DNA from 3 places in the Paenibacillus sp. ALE3 genome. Region 3 is predicted to be linked to each of the others. Evidence: riboswitches for the same ligand, from Rfam matches in the RefSeq annotation. Region 3 holds a riboswitch; each other region holds the start of a gene.

Region 1 (4,457 bases), 2.1 Mb from region 3:
CATACTGCTTCCATTTATTGTGGCTGGGGGTTCCTTTGTGCTTGCCTGGGGGCTGTTGCGTGTGCTTGCCTGGATTCACCCGTGGTTGTCTGTCGTTGTAGAAATTGTTCTGATTGCAACTACGATTGCTTCCAAAGGTCTAAAGGACGCAGGGATGGCAGTATACCGAGCGTTGCAGGCGAATGACCTGACTGCGGCACGTCGGGAGCTAGGCATGATTGTCGGAAGGGATACGCAGCAGCTTGACGAGCCCGAAATTGTGCGCGGTACCGTCGAAACGGTCGCTGAAAATATCGTGGACGCCATTATTTCCCCGCTTTTTTATGCCCTGATCGGGGGAGCACCCTTGGCACTGGCATATCGTGCCGTAAACACGCTCGATTCAATGGTTGGCTACAAAAATGAAAAGTACCTGCATTTAGGCTGGGCCTCGGCACGGCTAGATGATGTAGCTAACTACATTCCGGCTCGCATGACAGCAGTTATGCTAGTGATAGCGTCGTGGTTGTATCGGCTGGATACTGCAAGAAGCTGGCGGACAATCAAGCGGGATGCCCGTCTGCATCCAAGCCCAAATAGCGGATTTCCCGAATCAGCGGTGGCAGGTGCCCTAGGGATTCGTCTCGGTGGCTATAATGTGTATCACGGCATACGCTCCTTTCGGGCATATATGGGCGAAGGGATACGACCGCTGGAGTCGAAGGATATCCGGCATACGATCCGGCTGATGTTCGCCGTATCCACTATGTTTGTAGGGTTATGTTTGATGGGAGCTGCAGGGTGTTTTGCCTTGGGATGGATGCAGTGAGGAGTGACACGATTTTGAAACAAGATACAGAAGGAAAAAGAGTGCGAGAAAGTGCACCAAGTCCGAACTCACAACAGGTTAGTAAGCCGAATGATGCTAAAGAAGATCTGCAGTGGGACATGGAGCTCGTGCTAGTTCGTCATGGCACGACCTTATGGAATAAGGAACGTCGATATCTGGGACATGCCGACTTGGGTTTACTGTCGGGAGCAGAGCAGGAGTTAAAGACTTTACAGAAAAAATTGCAGGGACATTCCTTTGCTCGAATCTATTGCAGCGACTTAATGCGATGTCGCCAGACCTTGCAGATCATTTTGCCGGAGTCAGCATTGACGTCTGAATGTTCCCTCTCTGCTAAGCCTCCTATCATGGAACCACGTCTGCGAGAACTTCACTTTGGTGAGTGGGATGGAAAAACGTATGACATGCTTAAGGATGTGGCGTTGTATCGCGCTTGGATTGATGAGCCGCAACAATTCACCCCACCTGGAGGAGAGCCTTGGATTCATTTTGTGAATCGTCTGCGTGAATTCCTCGACTCTTTGTTTGCGTGGCGCATTGCTTTGGAGGTTCAGCCAATGAAGTCGAATGCTACGCCGCCCTCTGTCTTGATTGTCACGCATGGTGGTGTAATTCGTCAGTTGGCTTGTATGCTTATGCCTGGCCATGATTTTTGGAGTCTGAATCCGAAGCCGGGAGAAGCGTTTATGATTCAGTTAAGGTTGACAGGACCGCACAATTGTATAGCAAGATTGCTTTCTCATTAGGTTAAACAAGGCGAATAAAGCGACTGTTTGGGTTGTAAGCTAACTCTTTTTAACCTATAATCATCAAGTAAAAGAACGGCTTGACTACCACTACATCAAATATCCAGCAGACGAGGTCGGCGCTATGTGAGGAACTTGCTTTCCTTTATTGCGTTGTTAAAAGGGAAGTCGGTGTGAGTCCGACACGGTCCCGCCACTGTAAATGGAAACATGCCTATTAGCCCTGTTACATGTGCCGCCAAGCATATGAAAGAATATCAGGGCTGCCTCTTCCATAAGTCAGGATACCTGCCCGTCCGCCTGTCACCATAATCCTTCGAGGAAAGGATGACGTGTTCGCAGTGACTGTCCATGCGGAAGGAAGCTGCCCGCCTGCGCACAATCTGTGCTAACGTGACCCCTGTGTCCTGAAATGAGGATGCGGGGGTTTTTGATAGGAAAAGAAGGCTGGAATGAGGAAATACGGATGATGTTCAAGTAACGCTCTTAACGATTTTTGTATGAAGGGGTGCAAATCATGGCAGGAAAGAAAATAAAGGTATGGACAACAGGTCTATTGGCGCTGATATTGGCAGTTGTACTGAGTGCATGTGGCGCGAATGGAAAAAATGTAGAAAATAAAGAGGGCCAAGCTTCTTCACAGCAGCCGGGACAGACTGTAACCGCACAAGAGCCTCCGGGCAAAACGGTTTACCCGCTAACGGTTAAGGATGCAACAGGACAGGAATTTACATTCAAAAAAGCACCGGACAAGATTGTTTCCGTCTCCCCGGCAGAAACTGAAGCGCTGTTCGCTATCGGACTGGATAAGGAAATTGTTGGTGTATCCGACTACTCTGATTACCCAGAGGCAGCTACGAAAAAGCCTAAAGTGGGCGGTATTATGAAACCGAACGAAGAGGCGATCATTGCTGCGAACCCGGAAGTTGTTTTTGCAGGAATTTCACTTAGTGAACAGGCTACGACTAAGCTGCGTGACATGGGGATTATGATTTTTAAAACAGAACCGAAAACAGTTGAAGATGTCATAGCTAACATCGAATTGTATGGGAAAATCACCGATCATCAGAAAGAAGCGAGAGCGGTGACTGACAAGATGAGAGCAGATGTAGCGGAAGTGAAAGAAGGAGTTAAAAATATCGGAAAAGGGCAGAAGCTACGGGTATACGTCGAATTTTCACCAGGCTGGACAGTGGGTAAGGGCGAATTTATGGATGAACTGATCACATTGGCGGGCGGCGAAAACGTGGGTGCCACGCAGAAGGGCTGGTACCAAATCAGTGAGGAAAATATTATAGCTGCCAACCCTGACGTGATTTTGTACAGCAAAAGTGTGAAGGATGATAAAACAGGCCAGACCCTCGGCGATATCATAAAAGCTCGCAGTGGATGGGATCAAATATCGGCTGTTCGTAACCATCGTGTATTTGCCGTGGATGATAATTTGATCAGTCGTCCGGGGCCACGCGTAACGGAAGGGCTCAAGGAAGTGGCTAAGGGCGTGTACCCTGAAATTTTCAAATGAACCGTAGACTGATCGGTTTTGGGGGGCCAGGTCTTGTCTTGCTGCTGCTGACGCTGCTACTCTGTCTTGGCATCGGCTCGGTCAGTCTTCCGGTCAGCCAGATCACAGGTATTTTGATCAACCACCTACCGTGGTTAGGTGATACGTTTACACCGGATTGGAATACATCCTCAGAGCAGATCATTTTGAAGGTCAGATTGCCACGGGTGTTACTGGGAATGTTGGTTGGAGCAGCGCTGGCGCTGGCGGGAGCCGGATTTCAGGGTGTGTTGCGTAATCCCTTGGCTGATCCGTATACCCTTGGGGTATCCTCGGGAGCTTCGGTCGGAGCAGCAGTACTGATTTATTGGGGGCTTCAATTTTCATTTGTGGGTATATGGACACTTCCGCTAGTTGCATTTATAACCGGCATGCTGACGCTGTGGATGGTGTTGACGTTGGCGCGTGAAGGTGGGAAAATTCCGACCCAAAGCCTCATTTTATCAGGTGTGGTGATGCAATTTTTTGGGGGAGCCATTGTTTCTTTTCTGGCAGCCATGTCGAAGGAAACAGTCAATGAAATATTGTACTGGACGCTGGGAAGTCTCAGTCTGCGCGGTTGGTCATATACGGGAATTCTTTTACCTTACGTGATCGTTGGGCTGGTGTTTCTATGGAACCGGGCACGGGTGCTGAATATTCTGGCTTTGGGAGAACGTCAAGCGGCTCATATGGGGGTTCATGTAGATGCGACGAAGCTATCTGTCCTAATCATATCTACCTTGCTGACAGCTGCCGCTGTCTCGGTATGTGGAGTCATTGGCTTTGTTGGACTTGTTGTGCCTCATATCATTCGTCTGATGGCAGGTCCCGATTACCGGATGATTGTTCCGTTATCTGCACTGGGTGGAGCTATTTTTATGGCTTGGGCAGATACGGCGGCTCGCACGTTGTTGGCCCCAACGGAAATTCCTCTGGGCGTTATGACGGCCTTTGTTGGGGCGCCGTTCTTCGCGTATCTCCTGTACCGGAACAAGAAGCTACGCAGGGGGGATCTGTTGTGACCAAACAAAGTGAATCACAGAAGGTGTATGATCGGGCGCTAGAGGTAGCAGGCCTGACCCGTGCTTATGGAGAGTTCCATGTGTTGAAGAATATTAGCTGGAACGTAGACGAAGGAGCTTGGTGGGGGATCATTGGTCCGAATGGGAGTGGAAAATCGACGTTGCTGCATCTGCTTTCTGGCGTAGATCAGCCGACTTCTGGAAGTGTTCATATCTATGGTAAAAAGGTCGGTAGCTACAGCAGAAAAGAGCTTTCCCAACTTGTAGCCGTACTCCAGCAGGAGGGAATTCCCCCAGTGGGATACACCGTCAGG
Region 2 (4,457 bases), 200 kb from region 3:
GATACGTAGCCCGTTATTCCGCAATATCAGATTGCGCTGTAATGTAGTAATACTCGATCGGATGCGGCGTAAAGCCATCTACCCCTTTTTTCACGCCAAACACATTGTCAGGGTGTACAATGAACGACTGCGGCAAGTCTGTATTGATGATATCCAGCGCTTGCAGTGTTACCGCATTACGCTGTGCGGTATCCTTTGCCAACTTCAGGCTGTGAAGAATATCCTCCAGCGGTTTGGAAGCATAACGGCTTACATTAGCTTCACTTGTAGAGGAGTAGAACATGTCCATAAAATACTGCGGTTCTCCTGTATGGGCCGTGAGCATGCTGTACATAGCAAAATCCCAATCGTTTTTGGTCAACGCCTCGTCGATATTTTCCACCTTGCGAATCTTGACCTGGATTCCCTCATTCAGCAACTGGCTCTGAATCACCTCAGCCATGACGGATAGCTCCGGACGCTGAGGGAAGGTCAGCAGCGTAACCTCGAATGGCTTGCCCTGCTTGGACCATGTGCCTTGGGCATCCTTCTGCCAGCCATCCTTCGTCAACAACTGCTCTGTCGTTCCGTTCAATGCTTTACGCTCAATCTTACCGAAGGGAAGAATACTCGGAAACGGGCTGCTTGCTTCCGTACCGAAGCCCCTCATGACGGCGCTCACAATGGATGCGCGCGGAATCAGACTGTCCACCACCTTACGGTTGGTCGCATCCTTGAACACAGGCGATTCCATGTTGTACACAATCATATGGGTACGCAAGGACGGAGCCGACAGCACTTGTAGCTTGTCGTTCTTTTTTAGTACCTCTGCGTTATCTACCGGAATATCCGTCGCTACATCCACCTCACCGGATTGTAACGCCATCAGGCGCGAATTACCGTCCGTAATGAATTCCATCGTTGCTTCAGCCAGTCGTGCCTTTTCGCCCCAATATCCGTCATAACGCTCTACGACCAAGGATTGATCCTTGTTAAAGGCTTTGATTTTAAAAGCACCTGTCATTGCAGGGTAGCTCTGCTCATCTTTCATGGATGCCACATCCAGCACGATCGTTGACGGATCAGCCAGATTGGATGCCAGCGCTGCATTCGGCTGGTTTGTCGTGATTTTCAGCGTCAGCGGGCCATTTACATCAATGGACTTCACATCCAGTAAATCCTTCGCCAGGTGACTTTTCTCGATAGAGCGCAGCAAAGATGCTTTTACGCTTGCTGCATCCATACTCTTTCCATCATGAAAAGTGACCCTATCCTGCAAGCTGAACGTCCACACGTTAGGACTGTCGTGCTTCCATTCCTTGGCTAGCCAAGCCACAGGCTCCAACTTTTCATTCAAACGAATGAGTGTCTCACCGGCACCGGAACGCATCACATCCCAGCTATTGTCTCCATGCGGATCGACGCCTGACGGTTTCCACGTATACGCCATCACCAGCTTTTTACCTGCTGGAGTCTGTTGTGCAGGCGTATTCTCACCCTTGCCTGAGCTATCCTCCGTCTTCGTGGCTGTGCCGCATCCCGAAAGAGCCATAACTGCCATCAGCAGCAGCAATCCTGTACATATGAACCATGAACGCCTATTACGATTGCCTATCATCCCACATTTCCTCCTCTATCTTGTAAAATATCGTATAAACCTAACGCAAAGCGCGAAAAAAGCATTCCCAACCACTTGACCAGCAGTCAGAAATGCTTTCATTATAAAATGTCAAAACTCACCTCAAAGCCAACTCCAAAAACATAGAAGGGATCAGATCGGTTTCAGACATTCCGTATGCAGCACGCCTAACCACCTCCCCAGCATCCCGTGGGTCTGACAGTGATGTCAAAACAGGCAGGTCTCCTGACTCCAGGCTTATCTTTCAGGCCTTCCCGGTTCCTCACAGTTCCAGTGGCTATTCTGAAAGCTCCAGCAGTACCCTGCTGATGCCTGTATACAGTGGCGGGTCCGTGTCGGAATCTACCGAACTTCCCTTTTAAGTGAACACGCTCAACAACTATCTACATCGTCTCAACAAAACCTCGTATATAGAGTTGTCCGGCTCACACCTGTTTTCTTCCTTTATTCCTTTTTATTACGAATTAGGATTATCTTATTTTGTTGCTACTGGCTTGTCAACAAATGCAGCGTAATATTTTAAATTTGAATGATACGATGAGAATCAAGGCTGTGACTATTCATTGCATGCACGCAATTCACGTGCTAAAATTAGGTATAGAGATATCTACCGTATCCGTATACTAAAAAGAGCCTTCGCCGCGCCAACGGCAAGACTCCTAGGATTTGAAAGGCTGTGGATCACCACCACGGCGCGCTGCATAACTGAATGTTAATGCGAACGAAACCCACCGTTAGGGGCCAACCTAATTACGCGGTGGGTTTTCGCTTGTTCCGAAATTTCCGACCCAGCACATCGTAGCACGATACAAGGTGACCATTTGCCTCACTCCCCTTTCGGGAAGCTGCACCGTGGTCCGAAACATCCACCACTATTCAAAATCCATAGTCTGGGTTATATTATGCCTCTTCCTACCGCTTTAGCAAATTCATCTAGTACAATATCAATTTTCTAATATTTATTCGAGGTATCCCTCCGCTTCTTATTCCTGATGGACGATCAATTCTGCTGTTATGTCATTAAATGCCGTATATATCAGACTAATGAACTTTTGCTAATGCAAATATGGCTAGTTATATTCATATATACCATTAAAAGGTTGACATAGTATGTAAGCTCATTTATGCTATCTATGGATTTACAAATTTTTCAAGGAGGCGCTTTGTATGAAAGTGAAGTTTCTACCACAAGCTTTTCTGGCTGCAACGTTACTCATTTCTTGGGGAGTCGTCAGTCCAGCAATCTCTCATGCTGAGAAAGGAGAGAAAATTCCTGACCAGATGTTGGCCGGTACAATCATCCAATATGATGAGAACAATAATATGGTTGTACTAGAAAAGGGAACCCCAGTACCTGAACCACAAAAATCTCTAGCTGCTATTGCCCCACTTACTGCTGAACAACAAATTGAGCTAGAGAAAGAAGAAGCACTTATTAAGGAAATCAAAGAAGAAGCCAAGTCACTACCGGTATATCATATTGACAACCCTGACCCCCAGCCTGGTTTAAAAGTAATTTATGATGGTGAAGGTTACATCAAAGATATTATCTTGCCTGATCAAAAGGAAAATACGATTACTACTAATAATGTCACACTTCAGGCACTACCACGCGGAACACGCAAAGCACCAGGGACTTATACATACGGAGCACATAATAATGAAATTGTCATCACTGGCACATCAAGCGGCAAGGTTCAAGGCACGGGAAGAGGAACAAACTTTACGGACTCTACAGGTGAGAATTCCAACACACTCAAAAGAGGCGATTGTGCAACGAAAGGGGCTATTGATAACCCGGAGTTTGGAACAAGAATCTCTGTAAGAAATATTGACAACAACAATGTACATGATTTCACTAAGGCCGATAATGGAAGCCTTCCAGATGCAGTCATTGATATTTGGAAAACAGGCGTACAGGATTTAGGCTTAACATGGAGCTCGTCTCTCTCATTTTCCGGAAGATATTTTTATTCGTTTTAATATCTTCAGATGAAACAAGGATAGGGCTACTGCCCTGTCCTTCCCTGTTTTATTTATCATATTTGATTTGGTAAATCTCTCATCTTTAGAAAGGATGTTTCCTTTTGAAAACAAGCACCTATCGTATTTTTATACTTTCCTTGGTTGTTCTAACTCTGTTACCTTCCTGCTCTCCAGCTTCTACTCCATCAACTCCAACCAAACAAATCCAATCAGGCAAAAAGTCAGCTCCAGTCGAACAAGGTCAATATCTATCCATGACTTATACAGAGTATGTGAATGGGAAGAACACAGATCAAGGCATGGTTATGCGAGTTATGACTTACGACTTGAGCAGTAAGAAAATGACCAAGCTGGCCGACGTACCCTATACCTCCCAATACCCACTTTCTGTGGTGTACTTACCTGATCACAAAATTTATTACTCTGCTGATGTGGATGATAAGGGAGACCAACTATTTTCATACGATTTAAATTCAAAAAAAACCGAACAATTATCCAATAATTTATTTGCCATTAATCGCATAGTACCAACTACTCTAGAAGGTCCACTTGTCCTAGCTGCAGTTAAAAAAGGAGAAAGTACACTTAAAACAATTTTCTACGATAAATCGACTCATACCATGCAGTTTTTGCACGATGAAAATCAAGATGAACACACCTGGTCTATAACCTATAATCCAGCAAAAAAAGCAATTTATAATACACAGTATTCAGATAAGGAACAACGTAAAGAATTCAACATTGCCTCCAAAAAAAATACTTTTTCAAGACCTCCAAACTACAAAGTTACAGAGATCAATAATGCTAAACAAGAGCGGACTGTGATCACACTTAAAAATGAACAAATCTTGTC
Region 3 (4,457 bases):
CAAGTGTTGGAGTCCATACACCATTATTATGTAGACATAGTGGAAAAGTATCGGAAGGCATACAGCTCATGGGGAGAGGACCCTAATGAATATGCGCCTTATGTGGAGCGACCAGAGCAATTGCTGGATCGAATGCAGCTTATATCTATACTGATTTCCGACTCATCGGAAAAGGATGAACTATATTTGAATTTTAGTTGCTCCTGGGATCGAGAGCATGGCTTAGGTGTACATCTGAAGCAGATAAAAATCGAGCATATTCAAGGTGCATATACATTATATGACTTGGAATAAATAAAACCCCCTTCCGGTCTCTAATAGAAAGACCGAAAGGGAATAGGATATGGTGGACATGATGACGCGATTGGATACGGTAAAAATATTAGTTGGATACAGACAGCACGGCACGGGCTGCTTGAGCCGCCTGTACCATTTGCCGCAATGCGGCAACAGATTCTTCCTTGGTACGGGTTTTCAGCCCACAGTCTGGATTAACCCAGAACAAATCTGATGGCAGTACGCGCAAGGTACGCTGAATCATGCTTAGCATTTCTGATACATCAGGAATGCGCGGACTGTGGATATCGTATACACCCAGACCGATGCCTTTGTCGTAAACCTGATCCTCAAAGCTAACAATCAGTTCTCCGTGGCTACGAGAGGTTTCAATAGAAATCACGTCGGCATCCATGTCTGAAATGGACTGGATCATATCCTGGAATTCGGAATAGCACATGTGTGTATGGATTTGGGTCGCAGGCTGAGCGGTGGCCGTGGTCACAAGGAAGGCTTGAACAGCCCAATCCAGATAGGCCTGCTGTTGTTCTTTTTTCAACGGAAGCCCTTCACGAATTGCGGGTTCATCCACCTGAATCATGCTAATACCCGCTTGTTCGAGTGCCTCTACCTCTGCCCGTAATGCCAGAGCTAACTGCAAAGCTACTTGCCTGCGTGGAATATCATTACGTTCAAAGGACCAGTTCAAAATGGTCACAGGGCCTGTAAGCATCCCTTTAACTGGCTTGGAGGTTAACGACTGAGCAAATGCCGTCTCTTCCACGGTCATAGGTTGATCGAACGACACATCTCCGTAAATGATCGGCGGTTTAACACAGCGGGAGCCGTAGGACTGCACCCACCCGTTTTGTGTAAAAGCAAAGCCTTTCAGCTTTTCGCCAAAAAATTCAACCATGTCGGTCCGTTCAAATTCCCCATGTACAAGCACATCTATGCCAATGTCCTCTTGGATATCAATCCATTCCTTGATCTGCTGTTGGATGAATGTCCGATATTGCTCGGCAGACCATTCTCCTTTGCGATAGTGCAGACGGGCCTTGCGGACCTCAGCAGTTTGCGGGAAGCTGCCGATGGTCGTCGTAGGTAGTGGGGGCAACTTCAGCCTATTTTGCTGAATCACCCGGCGCTCGGCGAAAGGAACGCTGCGTGACAGTGGCTCTTTTGCCAGCAGGTCGGCCAAATCGGCAGCTGTCTGTACCCTTGCCGCGGAGCGGTTGAAGCGGGCTACCGCATCCGAACTTTGCTCAAGCTTGGCAAGTGCGGATGGATCGTGCTTGCCAAGTGCAGCCGTCAAGCCTGCGATTTCATCCAGCTTTTCATCGGCAAAGGCTAGTGCATGCACCAGTTCTTGGTCCAGCTTATGCTCTGCGTCCAGACTGACCGGCACATGCAGCAGACTGCACGATGGCTGTACGATAAGCTGTGCGGCAGTGGTCTGTTCTGCTAACTGGTCCAACAGTGCAGCCACGGCATTCAGGTCGCTGCGCCAGATATTGCGTCCGTCAATGACACCAGCACCCAGCGTTTTCCCTTTAGGGAAGCCATGCTGGCATATATGCTGAAGATTTTCGCCATCATCGTATACAAAATCAAGACCCAGTCCCTGTACCGGAAGTTCAGTCAGACGCTCATAATGGTCCAGGCTGCCAAAGTAGGTTTGCAGCATGATGTTCAACGAGGGTGCAGCTTGGGTCAAAGCTTCATAGACCTCCTGAATAATCTCCAGATCCTCTGCCGGGAATGAGGTGGTCAGGACAGGTTCATCGATTTGGACCCATTGAACGCCTTCTGCTGCTAGCTCTGACAAGACTCGGGCGTATAAAGGCTGGAAGGTTCGTATAATAGAAGCGAGATCCTTACGATCATAGCCTTTGGATAAAACAACAAATGAATAGGGACCGATGAGAACCGGTTTACCTTCAATGCCTAGCTCCTGCTTTGCTTCACGATAAGCTAGTAATGGTTTGTTTTCAGTGAGCACCGGAGCCGCGTTCGCCAATTCGGGAACGATGTAGTGGTAATTGGTATTCATCCATTTGGTCATTTCACTGGCAGTAGCTCCCTTCTGCCCACGTGCGATCCCGAAATACACAGATAGAGGAACTGGACCTGTAAAACGATAGTTGAAGCGTTCGGGGACGAGACCAAACATCACGGATGTATCCAGCACGTGATCGTAATAGGAGAAGTCTCCGACAGGAATGCGATCAATCCCTTTGTCACGTTGCTTGCTCAGATGCTCCAGACGCAATCTTTTCATCTCACTATGCAGTTCGCTTTCGTCAATACTACCCTGCCAGAAGCGCTCCAGTGCTTTCTTCCATTCCCGGTTCCCACCAATACGCGGATAACCCAGATTACTGCTAATCAAACCCGACAATGCAGATCGTTCGTTAATGGACATGTAGGTTTCCTCCTAACTGGTAGCCAGTTTATTTTTACGTACCAAAAAAGGCATTCTGTCCCCAAGGCTAAAAATGAGTAGGGGAAAGAATGCCTCCGCGATTAAAATTCAAAAATACGGCGACTGCTCTTAACACCTCCCTATCTTCCGTAGGTACTGCGATGTTGTTAAAATAGGCAGGTCTCCTGACTTGCGGATCATGACGTTCAGCATCCCTTCCCGGTCTTTGGACCAGTGGGTGTATGAGTAGCTGAACATTCCCCGTTTACAGTGGCGGGACCGTCCCGGATTTGCACCGGCTTCCCTTTTAAGTCTGATCTGAATAGAACAGACACCTATTTCCAGGCTATGCGATTAAGGTATGACGAATAATTATGCACTCGTATACTTGTTCACCATCATAAGTGAAACTCACAGGATGTGCAATAGAAACAGTAATAGAAACTGGAGTGGAATCTGTTAGTTATATGCAAAAAAGACAATCCCAACCCATCGTGGGGGACTTGTCTTTTGTATAGCATCTTGCTAAGTAGAACATCGCCTTTAAGTCAATGAAACGGTGTAACCTGCTCGAGTACTGGCTTTGACATCTACCAGGCGCTGATTACGGCTGCCCCGAAAGGGGAGGGTCAGATCTTTTTGCTGTTCAACAAAACGGCCATCTACAATCACGTCACACAAAAGAGCTAGCTCCTGTCGTTCCGGATCCATGAGCAGATCCTCGTAAACAAAGCCTGTATAGGCCCATACGGTTCGGTCGGGACAAGCCGCGCGGAAGTCACGTACAAATTGCGAGCATTCTGCTGCTGAGAAAAAAGGGTCTCCCCCGCAGAGAGTCAGTCCGTCCAACAGCGGGTTATCCATGATATCACGGATAACCTCCTGTTGACGCTCAGGCGTGAATGGCTCCCCTGCGCGGAAGTTCCACGAAGCTGGATTAAAACAGCCGGGACAGGCATGGCGGCAACCGCTAATGAATACGACGGTGCGCAGGCCGTATCCTTCATTCAGAGATTCCGGAATATAGCCGCACAAATTCACTTATGCTTCACCCGGTCGCGAACTTCGGCTTGCTTGGCAGCATTAAAACGAACGGTATAATCTCCTGTCAGATATCCGGTTACCCGACGTAAACGCTGAAAGTGCGTGTGCTCCTCATCTGTGCCGCATTGAGGACAGCTTGTCCCGATAATTCCTTCATAGCCGCATTCCGTACAACGATCTACCGGATGGTTGATGGAAAAGTAGCCGATGTTCTGTTGAAGTGCGTACTGAACAATTTTAAGAAATGCATCCGGGTTATTCCGTGCATTACCGTCCAGCTCAATGTATGAAATTGCACCCGCATTACATAGATTATGGAACGGAGCCTCCAAGCTGATTTTACGTGCAGCGGGAAGCTTGTAATACACCGGAATATGAAAGGAATTCGTGTAATATTCCCGGTCATTTACTTCAGGAATAACTCCGAAGTCACGTTGATCCAGCAATGTGAACTTGCCCGACAGACCTTCGGCAGGCGTCGCGAACAGTGTAATATTTAGATTGTAGTGCTCACTCATTCGATCACAATACATGCGCATGGAAGTGATGATTCGCTGTGCTTCACGGTATACAGCATCATCTTCCCCGTGGTGTTTTCCATATAATGCTTTCATGCACTCAGCCAGCCCGATAAAACCAATCGAAAGTGTACCGTGCTTTAGGAGGCTTCCTACCTTCTCATCAGGTTCCAGTTTTTCTCCGCCTTCCCATA

The links. A riboswitch is a leader RNA that binds a small molecule or an ion and turns the genes downstream of it on or off. The one in region 3 is predicted to bind cobalamin.
Region 1: linked by a shared signal. The riboswitch ahead of ACXHJ2_RS16245 (ABC transporter substrate-binding protein) and the one ahead of metE (5-methyltetrahydropteroyltriglutamate--homocysteine S-methyltransferase) in region 3 are both predicted to bind cobalamin.
Region 2: linked by a shared signal. The riboswitch ahead of ACXHJ2_RS24900 (ABC transporter substrate-binding protein) and the one ahead of metE (5-methyltetrahydropteroyltriglutamate--homocysteine S-methyltransferase) in region 3 are both predicted to bind cobalamin.

The regions. Positions count from the first base shown of each region.
Region 1 covers NZ_CM134214.1:3,661,710-3,666,166, reverse strand. The annotation lists gene cbiB (adenosylcobinamide-phosphate synthase CbiB) at 1-808, shown strand, start outside; gene ACXHJ2_RS16250 (histidine phosphatase family protein) at 823-1,575, shown strand; cobalamin riboswitch at 1,672-1,885, shown strand; gene ACXHJ2_RS16245 (ABC transporter substrate-binding protein) at 2,093-3,100, shown strand; gene ACXHJ2_RS16240 (FecCD family ABC transporter permease) at 3,097-4,143, shown strand; gene ACXHJ2_RS16235 (ABC transporter ATP-binding protein) at 4,140-4,457, shown strand, end outside.
Region 2 covers NZ_CM134214.1:5,529,753-5,534,209, reverse strand. The annotation lists gene ACXHJ2_RS24900 (ABC transporter substrate-binding protein) at 14-1,597, opposite strand; cobalamin riboswitch at 1,817-2,020, opposite strand; gene ACXHJ2_RS24895 (hypothetical protein) at 2,786-3,601, shown strand; gene ACXHJ2_RS24890 (hypothetical protein) at 3,706-4,457, shown strand, end outside.
Region 3 covers NZ_CM134214.1:5,729,058-5,733,514, forward strand. The annotation lists gene ACXHJ2_RS25780 (DUF6985 domain-containing protein) at 1-294, shown strand, start outside; gene metE (5-methyltetrahydropteroyltriglutamate--homocysteine S-methyltransferase) at 383-2,701, opposite strand; cobalamin riboswitch at 2,860-3,055, opposite strand; gene nrdG (anaerobic ribonucleoside-triphosphate reductase activating protein) at 3,245-3,742, opposite strand; gene ACXHJ2_RS25795 (anaerobic ribonucleoside triphosphate reductase) at 3,739-4,457, opposite strand, start outside.